2 regions of the Phascolarctobacterium faecium genome follow, and region 2 is predicted to be linked to the other one. Evidence: a T-box and tRNA genes for the amino acid it is inferred to sense, from the RefSeq annotation. Region 2 holds a T-box; the other holds one or more tRNA genes.
What was found. The T-box of region 2 lies ahead of PFJ30894_RS04345 (valine--tRNA ligase). A T-box ahead of a tRNA ligase gene usually reads a tRNA of that ligase, here a tRNA-Val.
Positions count from the first base shown of each region.

Region 1: it encodes a tRNA-Val, which carries the amino acid that the T-box ahead of PFJ30894_RS04345 (valine--tRNA ligase) is inferred to sense. The anticodon was not compared.

Region 1 is NZ_AP019004.1:1,432,428-1,447,658, forward strand. Features, by position in the region: gene PFJ30894_RS07025 (YadA-like family protein) at 1-1,991, shown strand, start outside; gene PFJ30894_RS07030 (hypothetical protein) at 2,052-2,444, opposite strand; gene PFJ30894_RS07035 (sigma-70 family RNA polymerase sigma factor) at 2,441-3,034, opposite strand; gene PFJ30894_RS07040 (hypothetical protein) at 3,047-3,271, opposite strand; gene PFJ30894_RS07045 (hypothetical protein) at 3,273-3,563, opposite strand; gene PFJ30894_RS07050 (peptidoglycan recognition protein family protein) at 4,016-4,573, shown strand; gene PFJ30894_RS07055 (DUF1659 domain-containing protein) at 4,630-4,860, shown strand; gene PFJ30894_RS07060 (DUF2922 domain-containing protein) at 5,142-5,354, shown strand; gene PFJ30894_RS07065 (YvrJ family protein) at 5,354-5,518, shown strand; gene PFJ30894_RS07070 (helix-turn-helix domain-containing protein) at 5,831-6,112, shown strand; gene PFJ30894_RS07075 (hypothetical protein) at 6,133-6,339, shown strand; gene PFJ30894_RS07080 (autotransporter outer membrane beta-barrel domain-containing protein) at 6,347-10,051, shown strand; gene PFJ30894_RS07085 (autotransporter family protein) at 10,432-12,885, shown strand; gene PFJ30894_RS07090 (hypothetical protein) at 13,061-13,297, opposite strand; gene PFJ30894_RS07095 (L,D-transpeptidase) at 13,429-14,109, shown strand; tRNA gene PFJ30894_RS07100 (tRNA-Val) at 14,194-14,270, shown strand; gene PFJ30894_RS11760 (hypothetical protein) at 14,304-14,501, opposite strand; gene PFJ30894_RS07105 (YdbT family protein) at 14,616-15,071, shown strand; gene PFJ30894_RS07110 (hypothetical protein) at 15,102-15,231, shown strand, end outside.
Region 2 is NZ_AP019004.1:889,449-904,679, forward strand. Features, by position in the region: gene PFJ30894_RS04320 (heavy metal translocating P-type ATPase) at 1-571, shown strand, start outside; gene PFJ30894_RS04325 (FeoA family protein) at 835-1,056, shown strand; gene feoB (ferrous iron transport protein B) at 1,102-3,111, shown strand; gene PFJ30894_RS04335 (M23 family metallopeptidase) at 3,351-4,286, shown strand; gene PFJ30894_RS04340 (bactofilin family protein) at 4,302-4,712, shown strand; T-box leader at 4,810-5,032, shown strand; gene PFJ30894_RS04345 (valine--tRNA ligase) at 5,076-7,730, shown strand; gene PFJ30894_RS04350 (bifunctional folylpolyglutamate synthase/dihydrofolate synthase) at 7,801-9,105, shown strand; gene PFJ30894_RS04355 (O-antigen ligase family protein) at 9,105-10,391, shown strand; gene PFJ30894_RS04360 (DRTGG domain-containing protein) at 10,483-10,845, shown strand; gene PFJ30894_RS04365 (ATP-binding protein) at 10,842-11,285, shown strand; gene PFJ30894_RS04370 ([Fe-Fe] hydrogenase large subunit C-terminal domain-containing protein) at 11,299-12,678, shown strand; gene PFJ30894_RS04375 (hypothetical protein) at 12,665-13,009, shown strand; gene PFJ30894_RS04380 (PHP domain-containing protein) at 13,006-13,776, shown strand; gene nuoE (NADH-quinone oxidoreductase subunit NuoE) at 13,901-14,398, shown strand; gene PFJ30894_RS04390 (ATP-binding protein) at 14,404-14,958, shown strand; gene PFJ30894_RS04395 ((2Fe-2S) ferredoxin domain-containing protein) at 14,960-15,231, shown strand, end outside.

The sequences.
Region 1 (15,231 bases), 540 kb from region 2:
CGTTTGCCAGAGGCGGCGTTGCTGTGGGTGACAGCGCTTCTGCAGAAGCTTATGGTGTTGCCCTGGGTGACAGGACTTATGTAGCATGGCGTGGCAGCGCGCTGGGCGATAATGCATCGGTTTTGGCAAACGGCGGTGTTGCGCTTGGCCCTGATGCAGTTGCCGATACGGCTGCTGGGAAAATTGGTTTTGTAGCGACTGCTGCTGGTCAGCCTGCAACAGAGATGGAGCTTGCCGCATCTATTGGTAAAGCTGATGTTGTAAATCAATTCAATAATAAATGGTCTGAAAAAAATAACGAATATACAGAGGTTATGAAAAACTATTACAGCCTTCATGATGAAGCGCAAAAGAACGACGATATCCTGCGCAATACAAAAGGCAGTACGGATGCGGAAAAACAAAAAGCTTATGAGGCTGCCTTGGCCAAAAAAGCTGATCTGTCAAATCGTATTTTAGAAGCTACTAAACAAAAAAATGCATGGTTAAGCCAAAATAAGGATTTTTTAAATGCTTTAGAAGAAAAAAATAATGCCCTTTCGGCATGGCGCAGCAGTGATGGCGCAATAAGCGTAGGTTCGGCGGCGTATACAGATGAGAACGGTAAGTTCCATGCCGCTAATACACGCCAGATCACCAATTTGGCGGCAGGTACAGAAGATACTGACGCAGTCAATGTAGCGCAGCTTAAAAGTGTAAAAAATCTGGTAGATGAACTTAATACAGACCAGACAACTAACAACGAAAATATCACAAAGCTGCAGGGAGGATTTACTGTAAGTAACGAAATTGGTACTAAAACAGATATCAGACTTGGCGGCGAAAACAAAACAGATATCAAATTTATCGGAGCCAAAGATAAAATCGATGTCAGTGTTGAAACTACTGCAGAAGGAGCTAAAATAACTATTGCGCCTAACGCTAAGCTTGGAGAAACTCTGGACATCAGTAATAATACCTCTATCACTAACCTGAATAACAGGGTTGATAATCTGGAGGTCAAATTTGGTGATATCAATGACCAGATCGCAGCCAATAAAGTTACTGTTGAAGGCGACAGCAACAGCGGTGTGAAGGTAGAAAATGTTGCTCAGGAAGGTGATCCTGTAAAATATAAAGTAAGTTTAGAAGACAAAGTCCAAGTTGGTAATGTCACTATAGAAGGGAGCACTGATAACGGCAATAAAATCGGTGAAATAACAGGTCTTACCAATACGACTTTGAACAGCGCTGATTTTGCAACAACTGGTCGTGCTGCAACTGAAGAACAGTTAAAATCAGTCATGGATACTCTTGGAACTGTTGGCAGTGTAGATTTAAGCGCCGGTGAAAATATCCAGATAGATAAACTGGGCAACAACGATTATAAAGTATCTTTAAAAGATGATATAAGCTTAAACAGCATCGAAGCCAAAGAATATAAGGTCGGCAACGAAACCTACATCGATAGCAACGGTATCAATGCCAATAACAAAACGATCAGTAATGTTGCTCCCGGACGTGTCGATGCGACCTCAACAGACGCTGTAAACGGCAGCCAGTTATATCAGGTAAAACAGGATATCCAGGGACTCAGTAACGATATCAGCCGTTTTGGAGAAGAAATAGACAGCGTTGGCGCATTATCAGCGGCAATGGCAGGTCTGCACCCACGCTTCCAGGATGGTAACAAAGGTGAACTGGCGATGGCAATGGGGTCATATGATGGCAAAAACGCTTTGGCCGTCGGCGGATTTTATGCACCAAATCAGGAAGTAATGTTTTCGCTGGGGATGGGTATAACCCAGGGCGGTAAAAAAATGGGTAATATTGGTGTAAACTTTGCTTTAGACCGCACTAAAAAAGGCGAAGTACCAAAACGTGATATTATTTACACACGCCGTGAAGTCGATACTTCCTTAAAAGCTCAGGAAGAAAAAATCCAGCTGTTATTGATGAAATTAGAAGCGCAAAGCCGTGAAATCGAAACATTAAAAGCAAAATTGCAATAAAGCGAATCAATTAAATTATAAAAAACACCGGATAGATAGTCTATCCGGTGTTTTTTATAATTATAAGTCCGTTTTAGTTTCTGTTATTGAATATCTGTTTTCCAAATGCCTGATGATTTCGTTTAGCCGCCGTTTGCTGTTTTCCTTATCGTATTCGGACCTGCCTGCCAAAGTAACTGACTGTGCGGCAGTGATCTTGGCCTGTCGCTTCTGCTGCGCCCGCACCTCTGCCAGCGCCAGATCCATATCGTACAGGCGGGGGAAATGAGTACCGGCCGACAAAACTTTTACACATTCCATAAACGAATCGGCATCAGTTTTTTTATAGCGTTCCAGCCACACCTGCTGCAGCCGTCTACGGCTTTCAGCCGAATCGCAGGGAACATATAATCCGGAGGCCCGCCAGCGTTCGATAGCCTCAGTAATATGCCGATAGCCTGTAAGTTCTGTCACGCTGTTACTCCCAAAAGCAGGCGTAATTTTTTGATTGCTCTGCTGCGATGTAAACTTATTGTACGCGTATCCAGATGCAGCTCGCGGCCGATCAGCAGCACTGTTTTTCCTTCCAGTAAACCCTTAATGACTTTAGTCTGCTGGTGTGACAGCAGCGGCAGGCATTCCCGTACCAGCCATAAACGTAGCCTGTTTTGCTGCGATAACTGGAAAGCACGATAGCTCTGGGCATCAAGCTTCACAGAGGCATCCTGGCTGCTGCCGCTTTCCATTGCTTCTACCGACTGCTGCCGTCTGATCGCTGTATGCAGCTCCGTACGTATTTTATTAGTGACAAAAGCCGCGACCCGGTAAATATCGTCGCCTTCCTGCCAATCACGTACAGCTTTTAAAATCCCCAGATTAGCTATTTGCAGGGCATCTTCGCCCAGTCTGTCTGTACAGACACTTTGACGGGACAGCTTTACAGCCAGACCTTCAAAGCACTGTAAAAATTTTAGCAGCGCCGGCTCACTGCCATTCTTGGCGTCTTTTAATAAAGCTTCAAAATCAGGGAGATCATATTTGCGTTTTGCAGATCCTTTTATCAAAAAAACAGCTCCTTAGTCTGTACAAGCAATAGTAGTAGTCAATCTCAAAACAGTGCTGGCAAATTCTCGTACCGTCAAATCGTCAAGGCAAGTGGGGCATACCATACCCTCGCCGGTTTCCAAATATTCCTCGCCTGCACAGATTCCCTCACCACACAGACAGCATTCGTAAACTGCCCTGTCGTCATATTCAGGCGGCCGCAGCCAGTCAGATTCAGCCCGTGTAAAGCTGGACATACTAAAAACGGCACTCCTTCTTTAAGCGGCGTTTTAAAGCTTTGCGCATCAATTCACTGCAGTTGATACCGGCTGCCAGTGCTTCGCGGCGCATTTTGTAAGGCAGGGTTATATGCAGACTTACCAAATCTGTATCGTCAGCCGGCATGGCTGCAGTACGCACTTTCGTCCGGCCTGATGCTGCTTTGCAGCTACAGCCAGTCAATAACGGGCAGTTTGTCAGCAGATAAAACAAACGTCTTTTTAAAGTATCCTCTGGTATTGGTTGGGAGATTTTTTTAATTTTTGTCATTTGTACTGTCCCTTTCGTGAGTAAAATTGGAGTGCCTTTATCTTTTGCTTACTAAGTTAGCAGTACTATAAAACTAACTTAACAATTCTTACTGGTTTTATTCAGGATTACGTAAGAGATAATTGCTAAACCCAAACGTTTAACCTGCGTTAGAACGCTAACGTAAGCGCCAAAAGAAAATTTAATAAAAGAAAAGGTAGAGCCTCTCACTATATATAGGGCAGCGAAAAGGGCAAAAAACATACAACTCCCAAAAAAATATTAAAAAAAGTCTCAGCCATAAAAAACTCTGCCAGGACCAGCAATGACACATTTTACGAATATTTTATAAAAAATAAATGAAAAATTGATTTGCTTTGTATGTTTTTCGGGTGTCTGCCTGCCCTATATATAGTGAGGGGCAATGAAGCGAATTTAAACAGCCGCTCAAAACACAAAGGGAGGAACACTATATGCTCGTATCATCACCGCAACAGCTATCACTGACACAAGTCACTGTTATGGCGCAGGAAGCCAAATACCGTATCGCGCAGATCTATCTGCACTGGACGGCAGGCCGCTATGGGCAGGTCTATGACGATTACCATCTTAATATCGACGCCGACGGCACCATTTACTGCACTTGCAGCAGCCTGACCGAACAGAAAAGCCATACCTGGAAACGCAACAGAAGCAGTATTGGGATCGCCCTGTGCTGCGGGCTGGGGGCGCAGGCCAACCACGGCTATGATGCCGACCTGGGACAGTTTTCCCCAACAGCAGCGCAGACAGACAAACTGGCACAGGTAGTTGCCGTTCTTGCCAAAGGGCTGGAACTGAGCCTGCAGCCTTCAAATGTTATGACCCACTGCGAAGCAGCGCTGCTGGATGGCTACGGCCCCTACAGCGGCAACGTCGAAACACGCTGGGATCTGTGGTATATGCGCGATTCACCTGGCGACGGAGTGCTGCGCTACGGCGGACTGGTACTGCGGGGCAAAGCCTTGTGGTATTACAACCGCCTTAACTGACGGCAGGAGTGCCGCAATTACAAAGCTAATAACCAATAAAAAGAGGAGCGATTATTATGCCAACAACAACCAAAACAGCAACATCCTACAAACTATCCTTAGGCGTCGAAAACGGCGTCAATGCGCTGGGGGCAGCGCAGGTCAAATCCGTATCTGTCGGCAGCGTCAAGCTGGATGCCGCCGACGACAAATGCCTTGCTGTGGCCAATGCCATGAACGAGCTGATGAGCCACGAAGTGGTCAACGTCTACGTTACGGAAAAGGCCGAGCTGGCTCAGGCGGAATGATATTGTAGATCATCTGCCTGTCAGTAAGTTATTTTTGATGTTCATATTTAGGCTTTAGATTTTTTTATTAGCCCTTTCTTTAGAAGAAAGCTGCATAGCAAAACTCTTTTAAAGAAAGTTTAAAAATAAAACACTCTAAAAGTTGAGTCAAAAGATGAAAAACAGCAAAAAAAAATAACCCTGCTTCAAAAAAGCGCATTTAACCCGGTTTTAAAGTAAAAACCCTGAAAAACACAAAAAAATAAAGTAGGCCGAAAACCTACAAAAAAGGAGCACACACCATGGAAAAAACCTTAGAACTCATCTTCACCAAAAGCGACGGAGCTAAAAAAACCTTAAGCATCGCCGACCCTCGCGAAGGACTCACCCTTGCTGAAGCCAAAACGGCAGCCGACAAGATCATAGCCGCCAACGTACTGACCAGCGGCGGTCTGGAACTGACAGAATTTACTGAAGCCCTCATCAAAACAGTTACTATTGATGTGCTTGCTTAGTGGAAGCCCAGGAATTATTTACAGCAATAGGCAATTTTGGCTTCCCGATAGTATTGAGCTGGTACCTGCTGCTACGTATGGAGCAGCGGCTGGACAAGCTGGGCGACTGCCTGCACGAGCTGAGCAGTGCCATTGTCAAAGAACAGAGAAAGAACGTACTGTGAACTGATTGCGGCTATGGCGCGACGAGCTATAACCGGCACTATTTTAAGTTAGACAAAAAAAGATAAGGCGACGCAAACCTAAAGGTAAGCGTCGCCTTATCTTTTATGTTTTGTATTATACACCTAAAAATTACCAGTTGCAAGACCATTGAACAATTTTTTTAAAAAAGCGAACAAAAATGTCTTGCGGGGGGGGACGAATATGGTAATATTTGTATAATAAAAGAAAATATTAAATAATTGAAAAAAATGCAGAAAACAGCAAAATAACTTTTGTAAAAGAAGAAAAATATATAGTGGAAGAGGTGGAAAATGGAAGGCTTGGATTTATTAAAAATTGGTGAAGCAATAAAAATCAGAAGGATCAAGCGGCGTATACATCAGACGAAGTTAGCCGAGCAGCTGGGTATATCGCAAACACATTTAAGCAACGCCGAAAATGGCAGAGTGATGCTGAGTTTAAAGGCATTATTAAAGCTAAAAAGGATCTTTGACTGCACACTGGATGAACTCGTTGATCCTGAAAATTACGATGAGTTGGGTAAAAAGAAAGAAAAAGTCAAAAGATATAAGCTCGTACGTTGCAGCGAGTAATTTTAAAGGAGCTGCTTCAGATGTATAGCGAGATTTATAAGAATGCGGTATACAAGGATAATAAAACAGTATTTAGAGGATTAACTGTTACCTGTCCGCTCTGCGGTCGTGAATTTGGCTGCAATAAAACTCATCACGTTTACACAGCGCTGGTAGGAAGAAAACGGCAGTATTACTGCAGTTATTCCTGTTATAAACAAAGGCCTAATCCTAAAGAAAAGAGATGAAAGGGAAGTGAAAGAAGATGAATCAGAAAGTTTTAAGCAAAAAGGTAATGATATCGTTGCTGACAATATCGTGTGTATATCTGGGGGGGGGACATCCGCGCTCCCGATAGCAGAGGCTTCTATGGTGGATGGCAACACAGTACATGGAGTGGTAAAAAGCTACAGTGATAACAGCACATTGACAGGAGCGAATATCGTTATTTATGCCGGATCCAGCGAAACGACTGATATTACGGCAGAAGGTAAGCTGAAGCTGGAAAATACCAGTGCGAATGTCCCGGTTATTGGAACCGTGTCTAATGGCAAAATTAATTTGAATGGTGATACTATTACTGTAGAAAATACAGGGAATGATTATTCCAACAGTGTCGTTTTTGCTGAAAGTGGCAGTAATATTACTTTTAATAATGAAACCACAAATATTATAAGCAGCACCAATAACAGGAAAAAATTTATCGGCGGAGCAGGAAATATTGTGTTTTCCGATACAGCCACGACTTTAAATATCGGCAATATGAACGAAAGCAGCAGTATCAGTGGTTGCATAGGTATTACTGTCAGTGGTCAGGGAAGTTTTGCATTTAATAATACTGATGGGATAGTGAATATTGGCGGTTTTGCAGGAACAGTATTTGATATGTCCGGCGGGACCATAAAACTTGAAGGGGCTGAGACGAATGTCAGCTCCAATGGTGGCTTTTTATTGTATCTGTCAAATCAGCGTTATGGTGGGACGCAGAATAAAATAGATTTTAATGCGCAGAAAACAACTATCAAGGGTACCAGCAAGGGCATATATGCGGACACCAACAGTATCAATAATCATGTCAGCTTCAAGGGTGATGTCGATATTGAGGTGCAGGGTAATGGCTATTATGATGGTATTGCTGTGGCTTTAGGAACTAATGCGGCATTAGATCTTAATTTTGACAAAGGCGCGACTATTAAAGCGCACCAAAATTCGGCTGCTGATGATTTATTTGCTGTTAATCTTGCTGCAGGAAGCGACCTGAAGGTCAAAGGTGATATAGACTTAATCTCTACAGCTGTCGGTGGCGGAACTGGTAACAATTATGGTATTTATTCTGCTGGCGGTGATGCTGCTTTTGACGGAATGCGTTTGCAAGTAACAGGAGGCAAAAATATTTATGGAGTTTATTTAAGTGGTAATAACGCTGATTTTAAGAATTTGGTGATTAATGCCAATAATGCTGAAGGCAGTGATGCCTGTGGAATTTTTGCGAAGAGCAATTCAGTAGTGCAAATAGCTGGTGATACTGAGATCACAGTTAACGTCGGTAATAGTGGATATGATAGTAGGGCTGTTAGAATCAAAGACGCTGAAATAAGCTTAGCAGGCTCATTGCAAGCAGTTGTCAGCGGCGGACAAACTGCACTGGGGATTCTTATTGAATCAGATGCAGAAAATGCAGTTTTTTCTACAGGAGCAACAGGTATGACTGATATTAGTGTAAAGAATGGCAGTGATGGAAGCTATGGTCTAGCTGTAGAAAGCTTTGATACTAAAAAAGTTACATCTGATTTTAATAATGCAGCCAGGATCGATGTCAGCGGTGCGATGGATGTTTTTGGTATCAAAGGCTGGGGCGGCGCTACAGAAATCAACTTTAAGGAAAATAGTTTGATCACAGCACTGGGAACGGAAGGTAATAATAGTACCAGTTCGACAGTAAGCGCTATATCTTTAGAAAAAGATGCAGCCAATGTTGGCGGAACTATTACTTTTAATAAAAATGTTTTATTGCAGGCGACAGCTGTTAACAAGGCTCAAATCAGCAGCGGCTTGAATATTGATAACGGCGTTGCTGCTTTTAAAGGAGCGTTTACCGGTATCACAGTAAAGAGTAATGGTGAAAACAGTTACGGTATTATAAATAATAATGGTGGCAAGGCAGATGTAGAGGGTGCGTTAGTAGTTGATGCACAGGGGCAGGATTATGTTTTTGGGATAAACAATGCCAATGGCAGCAAGATAGACATAAAAGGGGTTGCCGCAATTACTGTAAATTCTGCCAACACAAAGAACGCTTATGGAATTTACAGTACAGGTGCAAACAGTGACATTGCATTTCATAGTGATACTATTTTGACGACCAATGGCCCTGCTGCAGTGCAGGTAGAAGCTGGTGGGAAAGTGCTTTTTGCTAGAGGTCTGGTTTCGGAAAGTGGTGCCTATATTTTTGCCGTTGACAGTGGCAGCAGTATACAAATCAATAGTGAGGGCGGCGGTCTTGTCAAAGTAATTGGCAATATTTTTGCTCAAGATGGGGGAACATTAGATTTTAAGATGGACAATAGTGAGTCATACCTGGAAGGTGCTGCGGATGGGGTCAATATGGATATGCAGAATGGTTCTGTCTGGAGAGTGACAGGGGACTCAAACAGCCAAAAGCTTAATTTGGAAAATGCTGCTGTTGATTTAACAACTGACGGTGTTGGGGCAACAAAGTTCGTTATTGCCGATTACAGCGGCACTGGCGGTAACTTTATTATGGACACTGATTTAGCCGCTGAAACCGGCGATAAGGTAAATATCACTAACGCAGCAGCCGGCACCACCTATGTACAGGTCAAAGATGCCAGTCTGGTCAATGGGCATACGGTTACCGGTGCTAAGAATTTACTTTTAATAACCGATGCCAGCCAAAATGTAAATTTTGTAGGCAAAAACCTTAATGCCGGCGGCTTGTGGGATGTGACACCGACGCTTGAAAATGGTGAAAATGTTACGTTGACAAATGGCTCGCAGGGAACCAAAGATCAATGGTATTTAACGAAGATGGCCAAACAGGTCAACAATGATACAAAAGTTTTGTTAGAAAGTGGAGATGGTAATTATGCGCTTTGGCGTAATACTGGCGATACTTTACGTAAGCGTTTGGGCGATCTGCATAATTATCGAGATACTAAAGTAGAGAGTGACGGTATCTGGAGCCGTTATATCGGCGGGAAGTTTGGCAGCGGTAATTTTGACGGCAGCTTTAATATGTATCAGCTTGGTTATGATAAGGCAGCCAATGCCAAAAGCATTTATGGTTTTGCAGTTGAAAATGGCAGCGGACATACGAGTTACAGTTATGGCAGCGGTAAAGACAAGCTTTTTGCAGGCAGTATTTATGGAACCTGGCATGGCGATAACAGCAGCTATACAGATGTAGTGGCTCGCTTCGGACAGTTTGATACGGACATCAGATCCTATGGCGATTATCCGGATAAGGCCAAGGCAAAAAGCCATGCGTATAGCCTGAGTGTGGAATATGGAAAAACCATAGAGCTGAATAAAGCACAGGGGACTTTTATCGAACCGCAGGCTCAGCTTATCGTAGGACGATTAGGCAGCAGCAGCTACACGACTGATCGTGGCAATAATGTTTATATGGGCGGTGTAAACAGCTGCATCGGACGTTTGGGCGTAGTAGCAGGCAAAAAAGATGCGTCAGGCAACGATGTATATCTGAAAGTGAATATGCTGCATGAGTTTGGCGGTAACCGTGATGTCAGAATGCTGGCGGGCAATGGGGAAACATTGAGTGAATCGCAGGATTATGGCGATACCTGGTTTGAGCTTGGTTTGGGTGGTAATATCAAGCTGGGCAACAGCAGTCATTTATACGGCGATATCGAACGCAGCTTTGGCGCCGATATCCAAAAGAAATGGCAGGTAAATGCAGGAGTAAGGTTTGAATTTTGATTGATTTTTTTTGATAAAGATATCGTTTCTTTATTGCAGTATTTAGATTTGAGAAGATTATAAAAGCACAGACTATATTGGTCTGTGCTTTTTTTAATTATTTTATTATGCGTAACTTATTATAACTTAACAGTTATATTTACAATCTTTTAGTGGTAATAATTTTGTTAAAAACGAAAAGTATTAAAGGTGAAGAACGGTTAAAGCATCTGTATCACACAAAAATTGCTGTGATAATTCAGAAATGAAGTGATAAACTGATGGGAATAACTTGTTAAAGCAGTTGATTTATTATACTATAAGCGAAGTATCTATGGTTTTAGTTGATTTGCATAAGCGAATGAAAAACCAAGAGCAATTGTAAAGGAGAGGGTTAAACTATGAAAAGGAAAAAAGATGTAATTAAAAAAGCAGTCTTGGCAAGCGTTTTAGCAATGTCATTAAATAATGTGGTGTGGGCTGCTGAAGGTGTCGATCAGCCATTTTCGACAGTAAGTGAGTTGGAGGCGCTTGGGGGAATAGCGTCTATCGACTCCAGCAGCATTAGCCATGTTACGAAGGGCATTTATGCCAGTGGTAATGATTTTATTTATAATAGCGGTGCTATCAAGCTGGATATTAATGGTTTTGACAACTCTACAAACAGTGGCTACGATTCTATTGGTATTTTTGGCTATAACAGCACGATTGACCTGAAGCAGATCGAGATGAATTTTATTGATACTTCAGGAACGGTACATAATCTGGATGTTTATGGTATTAAGACATATGCTTCCGGAGTTGTAAAAATCGGTGATGATTCTAAAATCACTGTTTCCGGTAATGTCAGCGGTCTGGATTCCAATAATCAGCCTAATGTGATGAAGGGTATGTATGCCGGTGATAATGCGACAATGGATTCAGGTATTATTGAAGTTGGCGATAATTTAGAGTTGAATGTTATCAATGCGGGAACTGGCTGGACTTATGGTATCGATTCTTATGACGGAGCTACTATTTCTGTTGGTGATGGGTTGAGGTTATTTGTTACAGGCGGAAAAGATACCAGAGGAGTCGAGGTTGGTTTTAACGACGCTAAGGTTACTTTGGGGGAAAATGCTTCTATCATTGCTAACAGCAGGGATGGCGTGGCGTTGGGAGTATTTGTATTTAATAAAGGGAAGTTTGAGGCAGCTAAGGATCTTGTTATTAACGTCAGTGCGGATGATGGAAGCCAATGGGCAGCAGGTGTGTTGGCGCAAGGCACTGGCAGCGAGGCTGTGTTAAATGGAGCTGTTATCAGTGCGACTGAGGGCGGTACTGCGAGTTATGCTATTTATACTTATAATAACGGCAGCGTGGTGGGTAATGCGGGCAAATATAATATTTACGGCAATATCCTTAATAACAGTGGCGGCACAGTTGATCTTACTGCTAATAGCGGATCGTTTATCGAGGGCTGGGTAAGCACTGCCAGTACAGCTGAAACTAATATTTCGCTGGAGGAGGCTTCCTATTGGAAGGTGACTGGTGATTCTAACCTGACGCATTTGCATAACGATAATTCGATAGTGGATATGACTCACGACAGTAATACTTTCAGCACTTTGACGGTAGATAATCTCAGCGGTGAGAACGGCGTTATCAAAATGGATATCGATGCCAGTCAGAATTCGTTGAACAGCGACAAGCTGTATGTTACCGATACGTTGACCGGGACGCAGTATATTGATTTGTACGAGGTCAATGGTTATACGCCTGTAGGGGAAGAAGGCGTCGGTACGGTGCTGGCGACTGTCAATAACCATAACGGCAGTTTTGCCGCTGTAGATGGTGAGGGGACGCTGTACTGGAAGCGTTATGAGCTGGATCATCAGGATACTGCCGATACGAGTGGTAATTATACTAAGGACTGGTATTTGAAGCAGGTAACGAATATTGATCAGCCTACTACCAGTACGGATACGATCCTTGCAGCCAATGCGCTGAACTATCACACGTGGCGGACAGAAAACGACAAGCTGCTGCAGCGTATGGGTGAGCTGCGGCATAATGGCGAAGAAGCCAAGGGGGCCTGGTTCCGGCTGCGGGGAACAAAAATCGGCCGTGACGGAAAATTTGATTTTGAAAACAAGTATACTTCTTACGAGCTGGGTTACGATACCATAACTAAAAATACTGACGACAAGATACGTTATCAGGGGGCGGCGGTGAGCTATGTTGACGGCGATAGCAGTTACAATCGTGGCAGCGGCGACAACAGCAGCAAGGCGATCAGTTTCTATAATACGGAAATCGGCAGTAAAGGGCATTATTTGGATGTGGTGTTTAAAGTCAGTAATCTGGAGAATGATTTTAAGGTGTACGATACGAAAAATAATAAGATCACCGGTGATTTTAACAATACCGGCGTATCGCTGAGTGCTGAATACGGCCGGAAAAATGTCTTGCACAACGGCTGGTATATCGAGCCGCAGGCCCAGTTTACTTTAGGTTATCTGGGCGGTGACAGTTATACTACCAGTAATGGTATCGAAGTAAGCCAGAGCGGGATCAAAAGCGCTGTCGGACGTATCGGATTCAATATCGGCAAAGAGGTCGGCAGCAAAGGCGTCGTTTATGCTAAGGCCAATCTGCTGCATGAGTTCGGCGGCGGTTATGATGTAAGGATGTATGACGGCAGGGATAGAGTTAAGGTTGGCGATACCTTTAACGATACCTGGTTTGAATATGGTGTTGGCGCCGCTTTTGCCGCAGGTAAAAACAGTCATGTTTATCTGGATGTGGAACGCAGTTCAGGCAGTGATTTTACTAAAGACTGGCAGTGGAACATCGGCGCCAGATGGACGTTTTGATAACTTTGCATTGTTATAGGGGAATATTAGCAATGTATAAGTGAGGGGTGCAGGCTTGTGAAAGCAGCTTGCAGAAATTACAAGCTGCTTTTGCATGTTGTTATAAAGCAGGTAACAGGTTAAGCTGGCAATATAAAAACCACTCAGCTTTTATAGTTGAGTGGTTTTGTTGTGCTTAATCCCAGCGTTTTAAAATATCGGCGACGATTTCTTTTTGTGTCTTTTTACGTTTTTTCTTTTCAAAGTTACGATAGTTGTTATCGCGGTGGTCGGTCGAATAATCTGCATAATCTATGTCGTTGTTTTCGTATTGTTCGTAGCTGCGGTTATAATCGCCGTGTCCGTCGTCCAGCAGTAGCGGGACAAAAACTGCAGCGGCAGGCAGCTGAAAGTTTACAGTCAGGTTTTCCATATGGGCCTCCGTCATCAAAGGTTAATAGTTGTTTATATTTTAACACGGCTGCACCTGCTAGTAAATATTTTTGCAGCGATTGACAAAAACTGGCGGCGGTTATACCATAAAAACATAAAGGAGATGTTACTGTGAGCAAATCTTATAAAGACCAGTTTAAGGAAGAAAGTGTCAGGCGCCGGCAGCGTCAGCAGAAACAGATCGCCGCTGTAATAATTTTGATCGGTGTGCTGGTTTCGGCTGCTATATGGTATCTAGACGGGCTGAGTAAAGAACAGCAGGTGCCGCAGCAGACATCTCAGCAGCAGTCGGCGCAGACTGCTGAGCAGCCAGGGCAGGAGGTCAAGCCGGAAACTCCTGCTGCAGAGCCTCCTAAAGAGGAGCAAAAGCAGCCGGAAGCTGTTAAACCTGCTTATACGATATTGATAGATAAAAGTGATTACAAGCTGTATGTGCTGAAGGATAACGAAGTAATTAAGCAATGGGGCGTTGCTGTTGGGGAAAAATCGGGTCAAAAGCAGCGTGCCGGCGATATGACTACGCCGACAGGTAATTTTGAGGTGGACGAGATTTTAGACGCATCGTACTGGACGCATGATTTCGGCGACGGCAAAGGTGAGATTAAAGGGGCTTACGGGCCCAATTTCATTTCTCTGGTAACAGGCTGGGACGGGATTGGTATTCATGGTACACATGCGCCGGAATCCATTGGTACGATGGTTTCTGAAGGTTGTGTGCGGATGCGTAACGGCGAGCTGCTGGAGCTTCTGCCCTATGTCGAGGTCGGTACTAAAGTTACGATACGAGAATAAACTGCCGGACAGCCTGGGGACATTGATTTTTACGCTGTCACAGCTTGACAAAAAGGTGATTCTGCGCTAAAATAACATCGTTGCGGAACTATAGCTCAGTTGGTTAGAGTACCTCGTTGACATCGAGGGGGTCACTGGTTCGAGTCCAGTTAGTTCCACCAGATTGAAAAGTAACCCTATAACTTCGTTAGAAGTTATAGGGTTTGTTTTTTATTATTTATTACGGCATTGCTGTCAAAGTTGCGGATATGCTGAAGCATAAAAGTCAAAAGCACCTGCGTGAAAACACAGGTGCTTTGTGCTCCAGGCGGAGCAAAAGATATCGGCTCATCAATATCAAGTGAGATTATAACACAGATAGTCATTGCTGGCAATGTTTTATTATTTTTCAAAGGATAGGCGCCGGGCTGTTTAGATTTAGCTGATTGTTAACTTTTAATCTGGATAGTGACTTTGCAAATAATATATGCTATATTGTTAAGCAAAACTATAGGTGAGGTGTTTGGATGGATGCAAACAGTACTGGACTGCGGGGGCTGCTTGATGTGGTGAAGTCGAACAGGCTGATGTCGACAGGGGTGATAGGATTTCTTCTGCTGATGGCGGTTATGGCGGTAATTGACGGTGGAATAAGTATGATGCCGCTGATTTTAGCAACTTGCGCAGTGGGGACGGCTGCTGTATTTTTTTGGCAGGCCGGCAGCTACAGAGTAGATATTTATGAAAACGGGCTGGAAATTTTTGGCGGGGTATTAACAAGAGCCGGAGTATATTTGTATAAGGATATTGAGAGTATCGATATCGAAGATACGACATACAGATTATTTGGTGTTTTTCCGGTACTAAAATATACGACTGTTTCCATTCAGGGTAAAAATGACTTGTGGACGCAGCTCAGCAGTTTTAATTTTACTGATTTGAAAGTAAAAATGCAGCAGGTAAAAAAACGGTTGGCAAAGTAAAAAACATACATAAGATAGGGGATGAAATTTATGAGGATCAAAGTAAGCGGTGAGCTGGGAACGGCAGTTATGAGCTTGGCGGTGATAGGTCTTTATTATGGCGCTGCCAGCTTTCTCGTCGAAAATGTTATTCTGCGCAATCTTACTGAAGAAGAACGGG
Region 2 (15,231 bases):
CAGAGCCGGAAAGTATTTAGGACAAATAATTATTGATGATACATTGAAAGAGGATGCGGTAGCTGCTGTTACCTCCCTTAAAAAGATGAATTTAACTACAGCCATGCTTACAGGTGATGCGGCAGAAAGCGCACAGGCAGTGGCACGTGCTGCTGGAATTGACGAAGTAAGAGCTAAGCTTCTGCCGCAGGATAAACTCAATGAGTTGGGCCGCTTACGCAAACAATATGGTGGAGTGATGTTTGTCGGTGATGGTATAAATGACGCTCCCGTTTTAGCAGGCGCCGATGTTGGCGCTGCCATGGGCAGTGGTGCTGATGCTGCTATTGAGGCAGCAGATGTTGTATTTATGAACTCGGAAATGCAGGCTATTCCTCAGGCAATTGCCCTAGCGAAGGAAACAACCAGAATTGCCTGGCAGAATGTATTTTTTGCTTTGGCAATTAAGATTATTATCATGGCTGCTGGGTTGGCAGGCTATGCGTCTATGTGGGCGGCTGTCTTCGCCGACACTGGTGTTTCCATACTCTGCGTTTTGAATTCCATTCGTATTTTGTATAAAAAAATATAAATATTATTATTCAATCATTATAAGGACAGCAGATTAAAACATGCTGTCCTGATTTTTTGAAAAAACTTTAAATTTAAAAGTTTAAAGGGATAATAAAATCATTGTACAGGTAAATAATTTTGTTGAAATATTGTGAAAATATCAGAAGCAATAAATTGTTGTTGACAAAATAAGTTAGCAGTAGTAAACTTTAAGAGGTTAGCGAAAGCTAACTTTTTAAAAGTGGGCTAGTTAGCGTAAGCTAATGTGAGGAGGGCAAAAGTATGATGACATTAAAAGAAGTTCCTATCGGTTCTACCGTAACTATCAAAAAAGTTTGTGCCACCGGACCTTTGAAACGCAGAATTGTTGATATGGGTTTGACAAAGGGGACACCGGTGACCGTCAGAAGAGTCGCGCCACTGGGAGATCCATTAGAAGTAACTGTACGCAGCTATGAGCTTTCGCTGCGCAAAGCAGATGCGCAGAACATTCTGGTGGAATAAATTTTGATTTAAAGTTAGTGAAAGTTGATTCGAGGAGGGACTATTTTGAGTAAGACATTAGCACTAGTGGGCAATCCAAACAGCGGTAAAACCACACTATTTAATAATCTTACAGGCAGTAAACAATACGTTGGAAACTGGCCTGGTGTAACCGTTGAACGTAAGGGCGGCAAACTTAAAAAACATGATGGCTTTGAGGTCATGGATCTGCCGGGTATTTATTCTTTATCTCCGTATTCTCCGGAGGAAGTAATAACCCGTAATTATCTTTTGGAAGAAAATCCTGATGTTATAGTTAATACAGTTGATGGATCGAACCTGGAACGTAATCTGTATTTAACGATGCAGCTTTTGGAAATGGGCTGTAAAGTTGTAGTTGCGCTCAATATGATGGATCTTGTCAGAGCTAACGGTGATGTACTGGACACGGAGCTGCTCTCTAAAGAGTTAGGGTGCCCGGTTGTGCCGATTACAGCTACCAGCGGTGAAGGTGTGGAACAGCTCGTGGCAAGGGCGGTGCAGATTGCTCAAACACAATGTGACAGAAAAGACCCCAACAGCTTTTCAGAAGAAGTTGAACGCGTATTGCAGGAAATTGGCGAAATGGTAGCGCCTATGCCGCATATAGAACGCCGCTGGCAATTAGTCAAGGTATTGGAACGTGATGGGCAGCTGCTTGAAAAACTGAAATTATCTCAAGGTGTGTTTGACAAACTAGAGGTCTTGATTACCCGTTTTGAACAGCAGGCTGATGATGATGCGGCAAGTATCATCGCTTCCGGACGTTATCAGAAAATAGACTCAATGCTGCGCAGCTGTTATAAAAGTGCCAATGTTGATTATGCAAATACTGTTTCAGAAAAAATAGATCGTATTGTAACTAACCGTGTTTTGGGATTACCTATATTTTTAGGCATCATGTGGGCTGTTTATTATATTTGTATCCAGACCTTGGGCGATGAAACTATCGGCTGGATGGAAGAATTATTTGAAGGCATCAGTGAATACGCAGGTGCTTTGCTGGAAGCAGCTGGTGCTTCTGAAGTTATGTCAGGGCTCGTACTTGATGGAATCATTGGCGGTGTTGGCGCCGTACTTGGCTTTGTACCGCAGATTTGCCTTTTGTTCTTATTTTTGTCTTTCATGGAAGACTGTGGCTATATGGCACGTGTTGCTTTTATTATGGATCGTATTTTCAGGCAATTCGGGCTTTCAGGCAAGTCGTTTATTCCGATGTTGATCGGTACCGGCTGCAGTGTTCCCGGTATCATGGCAGCACGTACGATTGAAAATGAACGTGATCGTAAACTGACGATTATGCTGACGCCGTTTATTCCTTGTAATGCTAAACTTCCGGTGTTTGCTCTGTTTGCGGCAGCTTTTTTTCCAGAGCAGTCTTGGGTCGGTCCTTCGATGTATCTCTGGGGTATAGTGATGGTTGTAGTTTCAGGTATTCTGTTGAAAAAAACCAAGGCTTTTGCCGGTGAACCGGCGAACTTTGTTATGGAATTGCCTGCATATCACTGGCCGCGGGCAAAAGATATTCTTATTCATACTTGGGAACGTGCCCGCGGTTTTATTGTTAAAGCCGGCACGATAATTTTCCTGGCCTCCGGATTGGTGTGGTTATTGCAATCCTTTGATTTTTCGTTTGAAATGGTTGATGCTCAGGACAGTATGATGGCTGTTATCGGTCATTATCTGGCACCTGTGTTTGCTCCACTTGGCTTTGACAGCTGGCAGACTGCTTTCGCAGCAATTACGGGCTTCTTAGCTAAAGAAGTAGTTGTTTCTACATTTGGTATCTTGGCTGGAGTTGCTGAAGCTACCGAAGAAGATCCGACTTTGATTACCACTATTCAAAGCATGTTCACGCCTGCCAGTGCGTATGCATTTATGATTTTTACATTGCTGGCATCTCCGTGTTTTGCTGCTATTGGCGCGATCAGGCGCGAGATGGGCAGCTGGCATTGGACTTTCTTTGCCCTCCTATATCAAACAGGCTTGGCATATTGCATGGCTTTGCTGATATACCAGATCGGCAGCAGAATGTAATGACTGTGCTGTAGTTTGATGTTTACTTTAAAAACGCAGGCTTTTGCCTGCGTTTTTATTTTTCATATTGTTCACAAATATGGCAGATGTGTTGGCAATGGCATGTTTACTGAATTTTTTATAGCGTTTTTATATAAAAAATTTTTAAAGGTATAGTATTTTTATGGCTGATGTGAGAAAATAATATATGTTTGAGTTTAAAAGTTTGAAGTTGTCAGGGATCAAAGGAGCGCAGAATATTGGAACCGATAAAGAGACAAAGAAAAGAGTCTGATTCAGTATATACGATTATGTTGATACCTCATAAAGGGCACGAACCCAGGAGCATCCATTTTCGCCTCAGCCTGTTGAAAAAGGTTGGTATTGTTTGCGGTTTGCTCTGTTTACTTGGTGCAGGTGTTCTTTTTCAGTCTTCGCATATTTTGTACAAGGCACATCAGGATCAACAGGAACTGTTGACCTACAGGAGTGAAAAAGCTGTTCAGGAACAGAAAATAGGTCAGCTTTTGCAGGAAAATGAAGCTATTGAAAAAGAAATGGCAGAGCTTTCCAAACTGGAAGAGGCGGTTCGGCGAGAGCTTGGTGAAGGCGCAGTGCAGCCTTCACGTTCCGGGATCGACCGCAGTCAGTATCTTGGACAAGGCGGACCTCAGGCGGCTAAAGTAGAAGCTGTTGATATCTATGCTGCGCAGAACAAGGTGCTGCAGGAAAAGGTCAAAGATAGAAAAGCTACGTTGAATGATTTACTTGGCAGATTACGCGAGTTGAACCAGCGCAAAGCAGCGCTGCCGACACTTTGGCCAACTAATGGAGGGACTATTACTTCATATTTTGGCGGACGCAGCGATCCTTTCGGTAATCGTTCTTATGACTGGCATCCGGGAGTTGATATTGCCAATGACTATGGAGCTCCGGTTTATGCCAGCGCGTCTGGCACTATTGAAGAGGCTGGCTGGGTGTCCGGTTATGGCCGTTATGTAAGGATTCAGCATGGATATGGTTACGAAACAGCTTATGGTCATATGAGTAAATTGGCAGTTCAGGCAGGGCAAAGCGTAAGTAAAGGTGATGTCATCGGTTATGTTGGCAGCAGCGGGTATAGTACTGGGCCGCATGTGCATTTTGAAGTGTTGGTCAACGGGCAGACAACAGATCCGTTGGAATTAGTAAGATAATAAAAGGAGAAAACTATGTTTGGGAAAAATAAAAAAGATGTAGTAGCAGTCAGCACCTTGCCTTTGGAAGAATTTGAGTTTTTGCTTGGAAGAAATTCGATCCTGTGCGGCAATTTGCAGACTAAGGGCGCATCGCGTATTGATGGCCACTTTAAAGGCATTATTGTTTCGGAAAACGATGTTTTAATCGGGCCCAACGGTGTGATAGAAGCGAATATTTTTGGGGAAAATGTTACTGTGGCCGGGAATGTTACAGGTAATATAGTGGCCCGCGGCACTTTAGAGATTTTAGCCTCTGGAGTTTTAAACGGTGATATTAAAGCGGGAAGTTTAGTTGTTGAGCCGGGGGCCGTTCTGCGTGGCAACATAGGCGGCATCGAAGGTATTGAAAACCCTGAGCTGTCTCAGGCTGGCGTTTCTGAGTAATAATAGAATTTTGTTTTTACAAATAGCTGATTCGAGAAGAAATGCTTGACACTGTGAGCGGCAATTGATAATATTATAGCTACCTAAATTTATATTTAAAATGACGATGACCGGAAGTAGTAAAAGTACAGAGCTCACAGAGAGGGTATGCCAGGCTGCAACGTACCTAGCTTTATGGCTTTGAAGTCGTCCGTGAGTCGGTAGGCTGAAATCAAAGTAGGTTTATCCGTTAGCGCACGTTACGCGTTTCAAGTGTCCGGACTAAACTTTGATTTAAGTCTGGGAAAATAGGTGGTACCGCGGAGTTTTTCGTCCTGTTCTTAATTTGGAACAGGACTTTATTTATTTTTAGGAGGCAGTAAAATGGCAGAAGAACACAATATTCCTAAAGTTTATGATCCGGCTTCGGTCGAGAAAAAATGGTATAAATATTGGGAAGAACACCGTTATTTCCATGCTGAGGTAGAAGCAGATAAAAAGCCGTTCAGTATTGTTATCCCCCCACCGAATATTACCGGTCAGCTGCATATGGGACATGCGTTAGATAATACTTTACAGGATATTTTGATCCGCTGGCATAGGATGATGGGCGATAATACTTTATGGATGCCCGGTTATGATCATGCGGGGTTGGCTACTCAGATCAAAGTAGAGGAAGTTTTAAAAAAAGAAGAAGGAAAGACCAGGTATGACTTGGGCCGTGAAGAATTTATTAAACGTGTCTGGGAATGGAAAGATAAATATGGTGACCGTATCATCGAGCAGTTAAAAAGCCTGGGTGTTTCCTGCGACTGGGAACGCAAACGTTTCACTATGGATGAGGGCTGTTCACAGGCAGTTCGTGAGGTTTTTGTTTCTTTGTACGAAAAAGGGCTTATTTATCAGGGCAGCCGTATTACTAACTGGTGTGTTAACTGCAATACTGCTTTAAGTGATATTGAAGTTGAACATGAAGATGATGCCGGAAATTTGTGGTATGTCCGCTATCCTGTTGTTGGTGAGATGGAAACTTATCTTACGATAGCCACTACACGGCCTGAAACGATGCTGGGTGATACTGCTGTTGCAGTCAATCCTGAAGATCCGCGCTATGGTCATCTGGTCGGTAAAATGCTGCAGCTGCCATTAACCGAACGTCAGATCCCCATTATTGCTGACAGTTATGTCGATTTAGAATTTGGTACAGGTGCTGTAAAAATTACTCCTGCTCATGATCCTAATGATTTTGAAATGGGTATGCGTCATAATTTAGAGAGTATCGTAGTTATCGGTATGGATGGCTATATGACTGAAGAGGCCGGCAAATTTGCAGGCCAGGAACGTTATGAATGTCGTAAAAATCTGGTACACGAACTGCAGGAAAAAGGTTACTTAGTAAAAATAGAAGAGCATAATCATGCTGTAGGCCATTGTCAGCGCTGTCGCAGTGTAATAGAGCCGTTGGTTTCCAAACAGTGGTTTGTAAAAATGGAGCCGTTGGTAAAGGCGGCTGTAGATTGTGTTGAAGACGGCAGAACACAGTTTGTTCCAGAACGGTTTACCAAAACTTATACCGGCTGGATGGAAAACATTCGTGATTGGTGTATTTCCCGTCAGATTTGGTGGGGGCACCGGATTCCTGTGTGGTATTGTGATGCTTGCGGCGAAGTTATTGCATCGCGCGTTGATATTGATAAATGTCCGAAATGCGGTGGTGCGGTACATCAGGATGAAGATGCTTTGGACACATGGTTCAGTTCAGCTTTATGGCCGTTCTCTACTATGGGCTGGCCTGAAAAAACAGATTTGTTAAAGCAATTTTATCCAACCAGTGTTTTGGTGACAGGTTATGATATCATTTTCTTCTGGGTTGCGAGAATGCTGATTATGGGTATGGAGTTTATGAAGGATATTCCTTTTGATAAAGTCTTTATTCATGGTTTAGTGCGTGACAGCCAGGGACGTAAAATGAGTAAATCACTCGGCAATGGTATCGATCCGCTGGAAGTTATTGAAAAGTACGGCGCTGATACTTTAAGGTTTATGCTGATCACAGGCAATACTCCTGGTAATGATATGCGTTTTTACTGGGAACGCGTAGAAGCAACACGCAATTTTGCTAATAAGATCTGGAACGCATCACGTTTTGCTTTGATGAATATGGAAGGTTATGATGCAGAAGCCAAGCAGGCTCCATATACACTTGCTGATCAATGGATACTTTCGCGGCTGCAGCATACGGTTAAAGATGTTACTGAACTTTTGGGCCGATTTGAGCTGGGTGAAGCAGGGCGTCTTATTTATGATTTTATCTGGAGTGAAGTTTGTGACTGGTACATTGAACTGGCTAAGCCGCGGCTTTATAATAAGGAAGATCCTGAGGCAAGAGCTACGGCACAGCATGTCCTGGCAGAGGTGCTGACATCGGCTATGAAGTTACTGCATCCGTACATGCCGTTTATCACTGAAGAAATCTATCAGTGTCTGCCGCACGAAAGTAACAGTATCATGATTGCACCATGGCCTATTGTTGATGAGAGATTGTTTGATGATAAAGCAGAAACTGGTATGACGGCAATTATGGAAAGCATTAAAGCTATTCGTAATATGCGTGCGGAAGTCAATGCTGCTCCAGGCAAAAAGGTGCCGGCTATTTTGTTAGTGAATGCAGAACTGCGTGAGATCGTTGAAGCCAATAAAAATTATATCAATTTGATGGGCAGTATCGATGAGCTTATAATTGATGATATTGGGGCTGGCAAGCCTGAAAATGCTATGGCCGCTGTTATTGCCGGAATCGAGGTATATTTGCCTCTGGCAGGATTGATCGATGTAGAAAAAGAAACCCAGCGTCTTAATAAAGAACTGGAAAGTATGGATAAAGAAATCAAACGTGTTACCGGTAAGCTAAATAATGCAGGCTTTTTGGCAAAGGCTCCGGCTGATGTAGTTGAAAAGGAAAAGGCTAAAGCAGAGGAACTGAGCGGTAAAATGGAAGCCGTGAAAGAACGTCTGACTTATTTGGCAACTTTAAAGTAACAGCCGAAGCGGCGCGGATACTCCGCGCCGCTTTTTGTGTTTTTACTGTCGTAATTAATTGGAGGTTAAAATGAATTATCAGGAGACATTGGCATATCTGGATAGTTTGGGGAAATTTGGCATTCGTTTGGGAATGGAACGTATTGAAGGATTATTGCGGGAATTAGGGAATCCTGAAAGAAAAATAAAGACCATTCATGTTACAGGAACAAATGGCAAAGGTTCTGTCAGCAGTATGATAGCGAATATTTTGCTTGCTGCTGATTTGAAAACAGGTAAATTTACGTCACCGCATTTGGTAAAGTATAATGAAAGACTTGTTATCAACGGGCAGGATATTGATGATTATAGTTTTGCAGTTCTGATTACTATTGTGAAAAAGGCGGCAGACAGTGTGGTGGCAAAGGGCATTTGTGAGCAGCCGACACAGTTTGAGGTTTTGACTGCTGCTGCTTTTATGTATTTTGCTTTGGAAAATGTAGATTATGCAGTCATTGAAGTTGGCATGGGGGGACTTTGGGATTCAACTAATGTTATCATTCCGGTAGTTTCTGTTATTACTAATGTCAGTTTGGATCACACTGATCGCTGCGGTGCGACTGTAGAACGGATTGCGATGCAGAAAGCAGGAATTATTAAGGAAAATGTTCCGGTAGTAACGGCCGCAGATGGAGATGATGCATTGGGACCGATTAAAGCTGTCGCGATGTTCAAGCAGTCCAAATTGTATATTTATGGCAGTGCTTTTTGGGGCACAGAAGTGAAAAGCACTATGGAGGGGCAGACTTTTACTTTGCATGCAGGTGAGTATTATAGTTCTGACTACAATATTAATTTGCCTGGCGAACATCAAATAGCGAATACATCTTTAGCTGTAGTTGCTGCTAAACTTGTCTCCAAACAGGATGACAGGATCAATGAATTAGCTTTGCATATTGGTGTTGCTAACACTATTTGGCCAGGCAGACTAGAGCGTATTTCTCAAAATCCTGACGTGATTTTGGATGGAGCTCATAACCCGGCTGGAGCAGATGCTTTAAGAAATGCTCTCGATAAATATTATCCGCAGCAGAAAAGGACGTTTGTTTTTGGGATGATGGGTGATAAGGATATGAAAAGCGTCATAGGGAAGCTTTTCAGACCTATGGATACAGTTTATACGGTAAAGGCAGACGAAGGTGGCAGAGCAGCATCTGCTGAAGAATTGGGCAGCCTTATTGGAAATCAGGCTGAAGCTATGAACAGTTTGGCATCTGCGTATGAAGCCGCTGTAACCGGAGCTGATGCAGACAGTGTAATATGTGTATGCGGTTCCCTTTATTTGGTAGGGAATTTTAAGAATATGCTTTTGAAAGCGAAAGCTGGGTGTCATTGATGACTGCTGCAGCCGTAAAATATGCCAATTTAGAAAAATATGTATATTGGCTGTTGTTGGCGACAATAGCTGTTATCCCGCTGCAGCAGGAAGTTTCTTCGGCAATGGTGGCAGTCACTGGCTTCAGTGGCTTTATTGTTGCGTTTTTGCGGCGCCATGAAAAAAGGAAGCCTGTTTTACCACGTTTTGTACAGATTTTATTATGGTTACTGTTATTACTTGGTTATTGGTCGCTGCATAATTCAGCTGATGAGGTATTGTCTACCTACAATTTTATTTATGTTGTCGGTCAATACGCGCTATTGGTCTGGCTGATTTTGCATTATGCTGTTGATAAAAAAACATCTGCAGCTAGTGACTTGGATTTGCACAAGTGGCATGAGTGGCCCAGGCCTCTGCAAATAATAAGTGTGTTTTTGGGAATGTCATTGTTTGTTTCGGTATATGGCATTGTACAGCATTTTACTGGGGTTGTACCTACTGAGGCCTGGGTTGATAATGATGCTTTTCCGGAATTGAAAACACGTGTTATTTCCACTCTGGTCAATCCGAATATTTTGGGCGGATATCTTGTACTGGTTATTTCATTGATTACAGGATTGCTTAGTACAAGTAAAGAAAAAATGTGGCAGCTGGTACTTGGCAGCGGAATTTTAATAGCCGGGCTTTGTTTGCTTTACACATATTCACGTGGGAATTGGGTTGCTTTAGCTGTTGGATTATTGTTGTTTTGCGTATGCTTTTGCCGTCGGGCTTTATTGCCTCTCATAGGCATTGGTATTTTGGGAATGTGGTTTGCCCGTGGCGCAGTATGGCATAGGATAATTTCTATTTTTGGGACTGAAGATACTTCTGTTGCTCTTAGATTTGCCTATCTGGAAAGTACGTTATTTATTATTAAAGAACATCCGTGGGGTGTTGGCTGGTATGGATATCAGTTTATTTATCCGGAATATGATTTTTATCTTAACAATCCTGACGTCATTATGTATCATTGTCATAATTTATTACTGAATATTACGGCAGAACTGGGTTGGCATGGATTGGCAGTATTCTTGCTTTTATGGTTCTGTATTATCTGGAAAGCTGCTGAATTGGCCCGTTTTGGTAAAAGCAGATGGCTTCAGGGTTTTGGCAGAGGTTATTTAATGGCGTCTGCAGGTATTTTAGTGGGCGGTTTGACTGACCATGTTTATTTTAATATGCAAATGGGACTTTTGTTTTGGCTTTTTGCAATTTTAATAATGGTCTGTTCAGAATTTAACAGAAAATTAACAAAAGCATAACCATAAGAGGAAGATTTAGATTTAGCTTTACAGGAAAAACTTGGCAAGTTACAATAAATTCAGGGAAATATGGAATCGTAGGGGGAGCGGAATGAATTTAAATGACGTGCGAAAACTTTTAGACGCTAAAATATGCGTAGGTGAAGAATATCTTGGTCGGCAGGTTGAAACCTGTTGCGGGTCTGACCTTATGAGCGATGTCTTAGCCTTTACAAAATGTAAAACTCTGCTTTGCACAGGGTTGGCTAATATGCAGGTTATAAGAACAGCGGATATGACTGATTTATGCGGTGTGATTTTGGTAAGAGGGAAACTGCCCGGAGAAGATATGCTGAAAGAAGCTGCCCAAAACAAACTCCCGATTATGTCGACAGAATATACATTGTTTGAAGCCTGCGGGATTCTTTATAGTAATGGCTTGAGAGGCTGTTCCAGAAAGGCGGAAGAGCAATGAGTGATTCTAAATCAGTAAAAATGCATTATGATGTTGCCGGTGACGATTTTGACAGGGCTGGTGAAGCTTCTGCCGGATTAAAGCGGTTGCTGCAGAAAATTGGCGTTCCGGCAGATATAATCAGACGTATTGCTATTGGAACATATGAAGCTGAGATGAATGTAATCATTCATGCCGGCGGTGGTCAGGTTGATGCTGAAATTTTTCCTGAAGAGACGGTTGTATATATTGCTGATCAGGGACCGGGAATCCCTGACATTAAACTGGCAATGCAGGAAGGCTGGTCTACAGCACCGGATCATGTAAGACAAATGGGGTTTGGCGCCGGTATGGGTCTGCCGAATATGATGAAGTGTTCAGATGATTTTGATATCCAATCGACAGTTGGCTCAGGTACTAATATAAAGATGAAATTCAAACATATCAGTGAAGACTTATAAGAGGGGTGATACGATGGCTGGAGGATATTTTCATTCCATACGCCTTTTACGGTCTCAGTGTCAAGGCTGTGTAACGTGCGTTAAAGCTTGTCCGACCGAGGCCATTCGTGTCCGCAATGGTAAAGCAGAACTTATAGAAGCACGTTGTATTGACTGCGGCGAGTGTTTACGGCGTTGTGGCTATCATGCTATCGTGGCGGAAACGGATAAACTGGAAGAAACTGAACAATTTAAATATAATATCGCTTTGCCTCCTCCTTCTTTATATGCGCAGTTTCCGCCTGAAACAAGTGCGGCGGCTATTTGGGAAGGGTTACATAGACTGGGATTTGATGAAATTTTTGATGTAGCAGTAGCTTCTGAATATATTTCTTTGGAAATAGCTGCTTACCTGAAAAATTATAACGGTGGCAGAAAACCTTTGATTTCCTGCACTTGTCCGGCGGTTTTAAGGCTGATTCAGGTCAAATTTCCGGAACTCATCAAACAGGTAGTGCCTGTACTTCCTCCAACAGAAGCTGCGGCTATTTATGTAAAAAATGAAGTTATGCAGCGTACCGGCTTAAAGTCTGAAGAAATAGGTGTCTGGTTTATTGCACCTTGCCCTTCTAAAAATGCTAATATCAGGCAGTCCGTTGATGTCCGGCATACACAAATCAACGGCAGTTTAAGTATTGCAGAGATTTATGGAAAAATATTAAAAATCATGGGCGGAGAGATTCAGCCGGATAAAAAGGTGACTGCTGGATCTTCTTATGGTATGAGTTGGGGCAGTTATGGTGGGGAACTGGAAGCTGCAGGAATTGAAAACGGTCTGGCTGTACACGGTATTAATGACGTGTACGACGTGCTGGAGCAAATTTCCCTGAATAAGATGCGCGATGTCGATTATGTAGAGTGTTCTGCCTGCAGTGGCGGCTGTATTGGCGGGCCGCTGACTGCTGAGAATAAATTTGTTGCTGAGAAAAATTTGAAGCTAAGGCTGAGTATTATGAGGCAGAATGAACCTGATGATCGTCTGGCTACCATGGCCCAGAGTATGATATGTGAGGATTTTCCCAAATCGGCTTCCTATGTAAAAAAATTAATCCCGCGGCCGATGATGCAATTAGATGACGATATTTTAGAGGCTATGAAAAAGTTTGAAAAGATGGAGGAGGTCCTCAGATCTTTGCCGGGGCTTGATTGTGGAGCATGCGGAGCACCAAGCTGTCAATGCCTGGCGGAAGACATCGTTCAGGGGAAAGCCAATGAAATTGACTGTATTTTTAAATTAAGGAGCAGTGTAAAACGCCTGGCACATGGTATGCTTGAACTGGCAAAGCAGATACCTATAGCCAGCGAGCCGGAAGAAGAACTGCGGGAGGATGGTGAAAGCGATGCAAGTACGTGAAGTTATTGAAACTTTAGGGTTAAAGCTGATGACACATGAGGTTCCTGTGGATGTGGATGTTATTGGTGGCTATGCCTCTGATCTTCTGAGTAATGTTATGGGGCAGGCGGCTCCCGGTATGATTTGGGTGACAATGCAGGGGCATCAGAATATAGCGGCAGTAGCTTCTTTGATTGGTCTGTCGGCAGTTATTGTGGCAGGCGATGCGCCTATAGAAGAGGATACCCTGAAAAAAGCAGAACAGAACGACGTTTTGATATTGGCTACATCTTTACCTGCTTATGATGTCATTGGAAAGCTTTATGAACTTGGTATCAGGAATGTAAAATGAAAACCGTTATCGGAGATTTTCATGTCCATACCTTGCTTTCCCCGTGTGCTGAAATCGAAATGACGCCGCATCATATAGTGATGCAGGCTGCTGAATATGGTATACAGCTGTTGGCGGTTACTGACCATAATGCTTCGGCTAATGCTGTGGCGGCGATTCAGGCTGGTGAACGTTATGGTATTAAGGTGTTCCCGGGAATGGAAGTTGAATGCAGGGAAGAAGCGCATATAGTGGTTTTGTTTGACAATTTGAAACAGCTGCGGCGGTGGCAGAAAATAGTCGATTTTTCAATGCGTGGCCTCAAAAACATTCCTGAACGGTTTGGAGCGCAATTTGTCGTTGATGATGATGATAATTTTGTTGCAGAAGAGGAAAGAATGCTTTTAGGACCATTGCAGCTATCTGCGCAGGAGGTTGTACGAAAAGTAAACGAAATTGGCGGGCTGTGTTTAGCTGCCCATATAGATAGACCGGCATATAGTTTGCTTGTACAGCTGGGATTTATTCCTAATGATATGGGCTTGCAAGGAGTAGAGATAAGCCGTAACAGTTTAGCAGAGTTGGAGCAGCTGAAATTGAAAAGATTATCTGGGAATTTACCTTATGTCACTAATTCTGATGCTCACAGAATGCTTGAATTTTTGGAAGGCCCCAAGAATAAAATTACCATTGAAGAAGCGACTATTTCAGAATTAAAACTTGCACTTGCAGGAAAAGACGGGCGTAGTTGGTTTCCGGGTTATTTTATTAATGATCTTGAATATTAGTTACACTAAAAGTATAAAGTATACACTATTCATGCTTGAAAATCATAAATAGTGTTGATTATATACGTTTTTTTTGCTATAGTAGTATTCGTACATTAAAGTTTAGGGAAATGGAGAGTGTACTATGAATATGGTTGACAAAAGATGCAGTTGCTGCGGCGGAGAAAATCCTGAAAAGGTGCAGATTGATGCTATTCTGGCTAGATATCAGGGTAAAAAAGGATCTTTGATCCCGATTTTGCAGGAAGTACAGGCTCTGTACAATTATTTGCCCAAAGATGCTTTAGAGTACATTGCTGCCAGTACAGGAACACCCATTGCTCAAATTTATGGTGTTGTTACTTTTTATTCCCAGTTTCACCTTAATCCGCGCGGGCGTAATATTATCCGCGTTTGTCAGGGAACTGCCTGCCATGTACGTGGTGGTAAAGTAATTTTGCAGACTATCGAAAAAGAGCTTGGAATTAAGGCCGGACATACTACGGAAGATCTGCGTTTTACCCTTGAGACTGTTGCTTGTATCGGCGCTTGTGGTTTAGCACCGGTTATGCAGGTTAATGAAGATACTCATGGTCGTTTGACTCCGGACAAACTGTCGGCTATTTTAGCTAAATATCAATAACAATCATGCGTGAATTGTCTTTGCATATCCTTGATTTAGCGCAGAATTCCATAGAGGCAGGAGCTCATAATGTAATAATAGAAATAAATGAGAATGAAAATGGATTTTTTGTTTTTCGTATCAGTGATGATGGACATGGTATGAGTGAGGAAATGGTGCAGAAAATTCGCGATCCCTTTGTGACTACGCGGACTACACGTAAAGTAGGTATGGGAATACCTTTTATGGACATGGTCACTAAACAATGCGGAGGACATTTGTTAATACAATCTCGTAAGGGTAAAGGTACTGTCGTAGAAGCTGCTTTTGCAAAGGATAATATTGATCGCCCGCCTTTGGGTGATATTGTATCAAGTATTAAAGTGCTGCTGGTAGGCACGCCGTATCTGGAACTGAAGTTTATCTATAAGATAGGTACATCGGGATTTGATATTGATACGAGGGTTATCAGATCTCTCCTTGGTGATGAAGCAGACTTTACCAGACCTGAAGTTTATACATGGTTTGAAGAATATTTAAAGCAGGAAATATCGCAGTTGAGGTGTGAGCAGGAGGTATAAAATGAAAACGTTGGAAGATTTGAAGGCCCTACGTGAAAAATTAAAGGCAGACATGAAAGTTCGTCAGAATGACGGCACTAAAATAATCATAGGTATGGGTACATGTGGTATTGCTGCAGGCGCGCGCGAAGTGATGTCTGCCGTTTTGAATGAGCTTGCAGTGCGTAAACTTAATGATGTTCAGGTACAGCAGACGGGCTGTATCGGTATGTGTGAGAAAGAAGTCCTGGTAGATATTGTCCGTCCTGGAGAACCTCGTATTACTTATGGTAA